DNA from 2 places in the Tsukamurella soli genome. Region 1 is predicted to be linked to the other one. Evidence: predicted binding sites of a transcription regulator. Region 1 holds the regulator's gene; the other holds the start of a gene.
What was found. The regulator LexA, encoded in region 1, represses DNA repair genes until DNA is damaged. The targets are predictions, from matches to a motif close to CGAACANNTGTTCG.
Positions count from the first base shown of each region.

Region 2: ruvC (crossover junction endodeoxyribonuclease RuvC) is a predicted target of LexA. The motif match lies at 1,534-1,547, and genes of this name have one in related genera.

Region 1 covers NZ_BAABFR010000031.1:16,097-20,741, reverse strand. Annotated here, with positions in the region: gene hflX (GTPase HflX) at 1-155, shown strand, start outside; gene ABD908_RS11730 (LysR family transcriptional regulator) at 187-1,023, opposite strand; gene ABD908_RS11725 (DMT family transporter) at 1,144-2,073, shown strand; gene lexA (transcriptional repressor LexA) at 2,057-2,797, opposite strand; gene ABD908_RS11715 (LysM peptidoglycan-binding domain-containing protein) at 3,494-3,784, shown strand; gene nrdR (transcriptional regulator NrdR) at 4,042-4,509, shown strand; gene hrpA (ATP-dependent RNA helicase HrpA) at 4,543-4,645, opposite strand, start outside.
Region 2 covers NZ_BAABFR010000118.1:3,843-8,487, reverse strand. Annotated here, with positions in the region: gene ruvB (Holliday junction branch migration DNA helicase RuvB) at 1-266, opposite strand, end outside; gene ruvA (Holliday junction branch migration protein RuvA) at 268-870, opposite strand; gene ruvC (crossover junction endodeoxyribonuclease RuvC) at 867-1,505, opposite strand; gene ABD908_RS23625 (VanW family protein) at 1,640-3,325, opposite strand; gene ABD908_RS23620 (YebC/PmpR family DNA-binding transcriptional regulator) at 3,348-4,103, opposite strand; gene ABD908_RS23615 (WS/DGAT/MGAT family O-acyltransferase) at 4,146-4,645, opposite strand, start outside.

The sequences.
Region 1 (4,645 bases):
TGGTGATCCGCGTGCCCTACGACCGCGGCGACGTACTCGCGCGGCTGCACGCCGCGGGGGCCGTGGTGTCCACCGAGCACGAGCCCGACGGCACGCGAGTCACCGCGCGGGTCCCCAGTGCTGTAGCCGGTGCGCTGGAGCCGTTCGCCGTCTGACGAAGCTGCGCCGTGGGTAGAGGTGCCGGCGTCAGGGCTCGGCGAGGGCTGCCACGTCCCGGCGGACGGCGCGCCGGACCCGCTCGGGCACCCGCTCCGAGAACGACACGGCCAGCGCCAGTGGTGCGGGTGCCGGAAGTCCGTCCATGGGGCGTATCCCGTCGACGGCGTCGATCTCGGGCAGCAGCGTCACGCCTAGGCCCGACCGTGTGGCCGCGTACAGTCCTGCGAGGTTGGCCGCCTCGGCGACCACAGTGGCACCGCCGGGCAGAGCGTGCGCCGCGCCCGTGGCGGGCGCGCGGAGCACGCACGGCGCGTCGAAGACGATGATGGGCAACGGGCCGGCACCGGCGACGAAATCCTTTGCGGCGTACCAGCACAGCGGTAGCGTCCCCACCGCATCCGGATGCCCGGCGGGTGCGAGGAACACCGCCACGTCCGCCGCCCCCGCGCCGATCGCGTCGGCGACGTACGCGCTGCGGTCCAGGCGGAACTGCGCGCTGTAGCCGCCGGGCAGTTCGCTGAGCAGGTTGCTGAGCACTGGGATCAGGTGGTCGGCACCGTGCTCGATGGTGGCCACGACGAGCGTCTTGCGTGACGGTGCAACAAGCGTGCTCACGGCCTCGTCGTGTGCGGCCAGGATCCGCTCCGCAGCGGCGAGCAGGCGCTCGCCGTGCTCGGTGAACCGGATACCGCGCCCCGCCTTGGCCACGACCGCCGCTCCGGTCTCCTTCTCGATCCGGCGCAGGTGCGCGCTCACCGTGGACTGGGTCAGGTGCAGAGTCGCCGCGGCGCGGTGCACGCCGCCGCAGCGGGCCACAGCCACGACGCTGCGCAGGGGGAGGATATCGAGCACGGGATCGCTCACAGCCACCAGTATCACCCATCGGAGCGACCGATGTACCGATTCGATCGATTGATATCCGCGATTGATCGTGATCGCAGATCGTCGTTGGACGACAGCGGGATCGGGCGACACGATCGGGGCATGAGACTTTCACCTGTCGTCGCAGTCCCGCTCATCCTGCTGTGGGCATTCGGCTACCCGCTCGGCGCATTAGGGGTCGCCGCGATGAGCCCGATGCTGCTGGTGTTCCTACGATTCGGCCTGTCCGGCATCGCGATGGCCGTCGTGGTGCGGGCGACGGGGCGGCGGTGGCCGTGCGGAGCGGCGCTCCGGCATGCCGTGGTCGCCGGCCTGCTGGGCCAGGCCGGCCAGTTCATGGGGCTGTACCTCGGACTCACCGCGGGAGTCCCCCCGGCCGTCGCGGCGCTCGTGATCGCCGTGAACCCGGTAGTCACCACCCTCGCTGCGCGGATCACGTTGGCGGAGAAGCTGACCGGCCGTAAGGTGGTCGCAGCTGCCCTCGGTCTCGCCGCCGTCGTGGCGGCCTGCTGGTCGGCGGTCGGCCACCTCACTCATGCCGGCGCCGGTATCGGCTTCACGCTGCTCGGGCTCGCCGGCCTGGTCTCCGGCGGCCTCTACCAGCAGCGGTTCTGCCGTGGGGCGGACCCGATCACCCTCAACGCTGTCGGCCTCATGTCCTCCGCGCTACCGGCCGGGATTGCTGCGATCGCGACCGGCCTGGCGGTGCCGCACCCTGTCCGCGCCGTCGAGGTCCTCGCCGCGATGGTCGTGCTCAGCTCGCTGGTCGCGACCACCCTCTACGTCCGCGCGATCGCCCAGGCGGGAGCGGTCGCGGCGGCGTCGGTCTTCGCGGTGATTCCGTCGGTGACCGCGCTCATGACGTACGCCATGTTCGGTACCCGCCCCAGCCTCGGCGCCGTCGTCGGGCTTGTGCTCGGCGCCGCGGCGTGCGTGGTCACCTCGGGGGTGGGCGGCCACGGCGCACGGCGGGTGATCCGACGCGCCGCGCTACGGGCCACCGGACAAGGCCCGGTCAGATCCGGCGCATGACCGCCACGATCTTGCCGAGGATCACCGCATCGTTGCCGTGGATCGGATCGAACGCCGGGTTGTGCGGCATCAGCCACACGTCCCGCCCCGTGCGCCGGAAGGTCTTCACCGTGGCCTCGCCGTCGAGCATGGCGGCCACGATGTCGCCGTTGTCCGCCACCGACTGCTGGCGTACGACGACCCAGTCGCCGTCGCAGATCGCGGCGTCGACCATCGACTCGCCGACCACCCTGAGCAGGAACAGCGACCCCTCGCCGACGAGCTCGCGCGGCAACGGGAAGATCTCCTCGACCGCCTCTTCGGCGAGAATGGGCCCCCCCGCGGCGATCCGGCCGAGCACGGGCACGAATGCCGGCTCCGGCATCCGGGTGTCGTCCTCCATCACCTTCTGGATCACCTTGGCGGTGCGTTCCTCGGCGCCGTGGACGTTCACCGCCCGCGGACGGTTGGCATCGCGCTGCAGGAAGCCGAGCCGCTCGAGCGTGCGCAGCTGGTGCGCGACGGACGACGTCGACGTGAGACCGACGGCATCACCGATCTCGCGGATGCTCGGCGGGTAGCCGCGCTCGCGGACCGACTTGCGGATCACGGTGAGCACCTGCTTCTGCCGGCGGGTCAGGTGGTCCTCGGACACCGGTCCGTCGGCGTCGACCGCGCGGCGGCCGCCTCGATACCGCTGCTTCGGGGTCTCGATCTCGCTCACGTCGTCCTCCCCGTCCTGCATGGGATTCCCCTCCTCTTGGGTCGCATGTCCTGGGCTTGAGGGCCACCTTCTCGCGGTCTCACACCCCTGTGCTGTCGATCTCACTGTAGCCGAACATCCGGACCGTGACAAACATCTGTTCGAGAAATTTCCGCGCGTGTCTTCCGGAAACCCTCGACCTGTGGTAGATATCGAACAGACATTCCTTCGAACATCGGGGCGAGATCGCATCCGGGTTCGCGGTAGCGGTCGAGCGGTCCACCGAAACTTGTCGGTGGGTGCGGGTAGAACGACTGCATGACCGCAAGGAACCACCCATCCGGCAGGAGGACGAGCATGACCACCACCATCGATCGCACCGGCATCGCTGCAGTTCAGGAGCACATCAATGATCTTCCGCTGAGGGATCCGCGCCGTGCCCCCGCACGGAGCCGGGCGATGTCCCCGCGCCTGGCGCAAGCGCGGGCAGAGCAGTCCCGTCGTGGGGAAGCTGTCGGCACCGTGTCTTCGTCCACCGGTGCGAAACAGCTGTCCGTCGAGACAGGTCGAACGCCTGACCGGTGCGATCGGGATGCCGCGATCGCGGGTTGGCGAGCCGAGCGCGGAGTTCGAGTCGAACGGCTGGCACGCTCGGCTGAGCGGCGCGCACGGCAGCGGCGGCGGGTATCGCGGGCGGGCGGATGTGCGCGCCGCGGGCAGCCTTCGGTGCGGGTGTGCGTGACGGTCGGCGTTGCGGCACTGCTGCTCGCGCTCGGACTGGTGGGTCTCGCGGGCCTGGCCGGTGCGGGCGAGACGGTGGCGCGGGGGCAGGTCGCCGCAGCGGACCCCGCGATCCGTGACCAGACGTCGCTCGTGACGGTGCGCGCGGGCGAGACGCTCCCCGACGTCGCCCGCGCTGTGGCCGGCGGGCACCCGGCGTCGGCCGTCGCGCAGGAGATCGCCGAGATCAACGGTATCGCCGACGGTCACGTCATCGCCGGCCAGACGCTCGTCGTCCCGCGGTACTAGGTCCGATCCGAGCAGACGGGAGAACAGAGATGACGGAGGCACGAGGCATGGGATGGTTCGGAGGCCGGGTCGCGGCAGGCGTGCGCCCGGTCGGGGAGCGTCGTCTACAGCTCGTCGTCGGTACCGCGCACGCGGATTGCTCGACGGTCCTACCGTTTCCGGGGCGAGTATCCTCGAGCCCGACACTCGGCCCGCGCCGTGCCACCGCCGTGGTGCCGCACCGGCGGCGGCCCGAGGCCGACGGTGAGGGTGAGCGCATGCATTGTCCGTTTTGCAGGAACGAGGACACCCGTGTGGTCGATTCCCGCGTGTTCGACGACGGTCAGGGGATCCGCCGCCGCCGTTCGTGTGCGAACTGCGGGCGCCGGTTCACGACGGTCGAGAGCGCGGTCCTGGCAGTGGTGAAACGTAACGGCGTCACCGAGCCGTTCAGCCGCGAGAAGGTGATGAAGGGCGTACGCCGTGCGTGCCAGGGACGCGACGTCTCGGAGGCGGCGTTGCAGCGCCTCGCGCAGCAGGTGGAGGACGCGGTGCGGTCGAGCGGCGCAGCGGAGGTCCCGTCCCACGAGGTGGGGCTCGCGATTCTCGGTCCGCTGCGGGACCTCGACGAGGTCGCGTATCTGCGGTTCGCGTCGGTCTACCAGGACTTCACCACGATCGAGGACTTCGAGGCGGCTATCCAGGCGCTTCAGCGCGATCGCGCGAACCGCGCCACCCGAGCCTGACGAGGGGCAGTTCGAGGCGGTGCGGGGCCACACTCAGGCGGCCTCGGCGATCACCGCCAGGATGCGTTTCTCCGACACCGATCCGGCGGTGCCGAGCGACTGGGCGAACAGGCTGATGCGCAGCTCCTCGATCAGC
Region 2 (4,645 bases), on a different contig from region 1:
ATGTGGTCCGGTGTGGACCCGCGCTTGCGCGCCCCGTGCAGCACCAACTGCAGCTGCTCGCGCACCTTGGGCTGGCCGATGAACTCGTCGAGCGTCTTCGGCCGCAGCGTATCCGCGTCGTCCTGCGCGTCGACCGCGCCGGCGGCCAGCACCGGGTCGGTGTCTCCCGCGGCACCGTCGCCGCCCGAGAGCCGCGCCTGGTCGAATCCGCCGTCGAGCTCGCGCGCGAAGTCGTCGCGCGGCTCGCCGAACGGGTTGACCGCCATGTCAGGCCTTGCCCAACCGGCGCAGCGCGGCGCGTAGCAGGTCGGCGACGGGGCGGTCCGGATCCTCCTCGACCACCGCCGATACGGCCGGCTCCGCCTGGCGGGTGGAGAATCCGAGCCCCTCGAGCGCCTCGACGAGCTGCTGCTCGACCCCGCCGACGGCGATGGCCGGGCCCGGTCCCACATCGGTGCCCGCGCCGCCCGGCGCGGCGATCTTGTCCTTGAGCTCCACGTGGATCCGCTCGGCCACCCGCTTACCTACGCCGGGGATCAGGCACAGCGTCTTGATGTCCTCCGCGGTGATGGCGCGGGCCATCTCGCGAGGGTCGAGGACGGCGATCGCCGCCATCGCGAGCCGCGGGCCGATTCCCTGCACCGTCTGCAGCAGGTGGAAGAACTCCTGCACGTCGGGGTCGGTGAAGCCGTACAGCGTCATCGAGTCCTCGCGGACCACCATCGATGTCAACAACGAGGCCTCGGAACCGCGGGTCATGGCGCCCGCAGTGGTGGGCGCGACCTGCACGCGATATCCCACTCCGCCGCATTCGATCACGACGTGGTCGAGCGCGATGTGGAGCACCGGGCCCCGCAGCGACGCGATCATCTAGTCTTCCCCTCCAGTGTCGAGACACGTTCCGTCGTCCTGCCGCGGCCGACGGGACCGCCGCCGGTTCCTGTGGCCTTGCGCCGCGACGCGGCGAGCCGTTGCTGGTACACCTTGCGCTGCTCGGCGGCCTTCTGCTCGGCCTCGGCCATCCGCGCGATCATCGGCGCGCGCCAACAGTGGCACACCGCGAGCGCGAGCGCGTCCGCGGCGTCGGCCGGCTCGGGCGCCTTCTGGAACCCGAGGATCCGCGTGATCATCGCCGTGACCTGTGCCTTCCCGGCATTGCCGTTGCCGGTCACGGCAGCCTTGACCTCCGACGGCGTGTGGAAGTGCACCGGGATGTCGCGGCGGGCGGCGGCCAGGGCCACCACGCCTCCCGCCTGCGCGGTGCCCATCGCTGTGGAGACGTTGTGCTGCGTGAACACGCGCTCGATGGCGATCACGTCGGGCCGGTGGGTGTCCATCCAGTACTCGGCGGCGTCCCAGACGGCGAGCAACCGCTGGGACAGCTCCATGGTCGACGGCGTACGCACCACGTCGACATCGAGCGCGGTGACCTTGCGGCCACCAGCACCCTCGACCACCGATAGCCCACACCTCGTGAGCCCTGGGTCGACCCCCATCACCCGCACCGTCGAACCGCCTTCCGCCCGCCTGCCGCGAAACTATGTTCGAGGATAGCGCACGGCTCCGACAATCTCCGCGTGCGACACGAGACGCATCGCACGACGTCGAGCGCTCAGAACCGCGCCGGGCGAACCGGACACTACTTCGCGCAGACCACGGTGGGCTCGGGGTCGTATGTCACGGTGTGCGTTTCGCGGGAGATCTGCCCGCCCGTCTTCGCGTCGGTGATCACCCGGGTGTCCGAGACCGTGAACCCCGGCCGCCCGGTGGCGGGGATACAGTGCGCGCCGGACACGCGGACAGTGCCGGGCTGTGTCACGGCCGACCGCGGCCCGGTGATCGACCTGACGTCGCGGGTCTTGGTCGACCAGATCCGCACCGTCACCGTCGACGAGTCGGCCACCGCCTGGATGACCACGCCGTACGGGGTGTCGTTGCGGAACCTCAGGTCGATGGTGCCGTCGTACACGGTCGCCTCCCGCGCAGGCGGGTACCGCGAGATGTAGTAGCTGTGTTCGGTGTGCCCCGCGTCAGCCAGCCCCGCGAAGTACGCCGCGTTGTACAGCGTAGTGGCGAACTGCGAGATACCTCCGCCCACCGCCCGGTCGGGGCGGCCGTGGTTGATGATGCCGGCCTCGACATATCCCTGCGCCGCACCGCGGGTACCCGTGTAGCCGTTCAGCGAGAACGTCTCGCCCGGCAGTACCACCGCGCCGTTCACCTGCCGCGCGATGCGACGGATGTTGACGCCCGAGTCACCGGCGAACCCGCCGGTGGTGAACTCCCCGACCACCTCCTTGATGCCCAGCGACTCGGCCAGCGCCGTGGTGACCCGGGGCCGGGTCGCGCCGAACACCCCGGCGACGGTGCGGTGCGCCCCCGTCGCCCCGACCGCGGCGGCCACGGCATCCGCGGTCGGCTCTACGTCGAGTGCCCTGCCCGGTGTCCCGGGTACGACGGTCGGCGCGGCGCCGGCGAGGTCGAAGCCCGCATCCTTCGCCTTGATCGCCACAGCGCCGACCTCCTTGTGCACCACGGTCAGCAGCGCGGGCCGGTCGACCTGCGGAGCAAGCCCGCCGTGACCGTCCGGGCGGTAGCTGAGGAAGGTGCCGATGTCGGCGGGCGTGATGTGCGCCGTGGTCCTGCCGCCGGTCACCGACACGTCCGAGGCGACGGCGGCCGCGGCCGGCCCGCGCAGGGTGGCGGCGACGGTGGCGGCGGTGACGGTCGGCTGCGCCTGTCGCACCGGCACGTCGATCGTGCCGGCACCCGGCCACCGCGCCGCGACGGCGGCCGCCGCGGCGCCGAGGTCGATCCCGATGCCCGTCTCCGGCTCGACGGCGACGGGTCGGCCCGCCTGGAACACGACGGCACCGTCGACCATCGCGTGCGTGAGCGTCGCCGCCGATCGCTGCACGGCACCGTCGAACACGGTGCGGTCGATGCTGCCGGAGGCCGGCACCGTCGTCGTTCCGCCGAGGACCCCGAGCAGGGAACGCCACGGCGTGCGCGCGGCGATGGCGCGGTCGACGGTGGCGGGCACGTCGACGGTCAGCCCCAGCTCAGCCGGTGGGAGTTCGACGGTGCCGTCGGGCGTCCGCAGTGTCACCGGGCCGTGCTGAGCGAACATGGTGCGGTCGGCGAGCCGACGCTCGGCGGCCGCGCGGGTCATGCCCCCGATGTCGACGCCCGCCGCGACGGCGCCGGGCACCGTCCGGTCGTTCCCGGAGGTCCACACGGCCGCGCCACCGGCGCCGACCAGCACCGCGACCGTCGCCACGATGATCGGAGCACGGCCGAGCCGACCGCGCCACGTTCCCCTCACGTGTCTCGCCCGGCCACCGCGGTCAGTCCTCGTCCAGCTCGGCGAGCACCTCGTCGGAGATGTCGATGTTGGTGTAGACGTTCTGCACGTCGTCGCTGTCCTCGAGAGCGTCGATCAGCCGGGACACCTTGCGGGCACCGTCGGCGTCGACCGGCACCTCCACCGACGCGCGGAACCCGGACTCCGCCGACTCGTAGTCGATCCCGGCGTCCTGCAGCGCCTTGCGCACGGGGATGAGATCGGTGGGCTCGGTGAGGATCTCGAACTGCTCGCCCAGGTCCGAGATCTCCTCGGCGCCCGCGTCGAGCACCGCCAGCAGGACGTCGTCCTCGCTCTGACCGTTCTTGTCGAGGGTCACGATGCCCTTGCGGGTGAACAGGTACGCCACCGAGCCGGGGTCGGCCATGTTGCCGCCGTTGCGGGTCATGGCGACACGCACCTCGCCGGCGGCGCGGTTGCGGTTGTCGGTGAGGCACTCGATCAGCACCGCCACGCCGCTGGGGCCGTAGCCCTCGTAGGTGATGGTCTGCCAGTCGGCGCCGCCGCCCTCCTCGCCACCGCCGCGCTTGCGGGCCCGCTCGATGTTGTCGTTGGGAACCGAGTTCTTCTTGGCCTTCTGGATCGCGTCGTAGAGCGTGGGGTTGCCCTCGGGGTCACCGCCGCCGGTGCGGGCCGCCACCTCGATGTTCTTGATCAGCTTGGCGAACAGCTTGCCGCGCTTCGCATCGATCGCAGCCTTCTTGTGCTTGGTGGTAGCCCATTTGGAGTGGCCGCTCATCGGTTCCTCACGATCCCTTCATCAGCATGCAACCCGGCAAGTTTACGTGAACGCCTTCTCGAGGTCGGTCAACGCATCCTCCAGGTGGTGGATCAAGCGCTGCACGTGCGGCACCGACTGCCGGCACGCGACGATCCCGAACTCCAGGTTGCGGTAGTTGGTCGAGATCGTGATGTTCATCGCCTGCCCGTCCAGCGCGATGGACGCCGGGTAGATGCCGTCCAGCCGCGCCCCGTTCCAGAACATGGGCGCGCGCGGCCCCGGCACGTTGGAGATGACGAGGTTGAACGGCGGCTTGGTGTGACTGACGAAGCCGGGCACCGGACTGAGCGCGAGCCCGGCGATGTTCGCGGCGCTCATCGCCAGGATCTGCAGCGGCGACAGCTCACCCATCACGCGCCGCGCCGCGCGCACCGAGTTGTGGATCGCCTCGAGTCGGTCCACCGGGTCGGCGAGGTCGGTGCCCAGGGTGGCGATGATGGCACCGACGGAGTTGGACGAGTCGAGGTCGCCCTCCTTGCGCAGGGACACCGGCACCATCG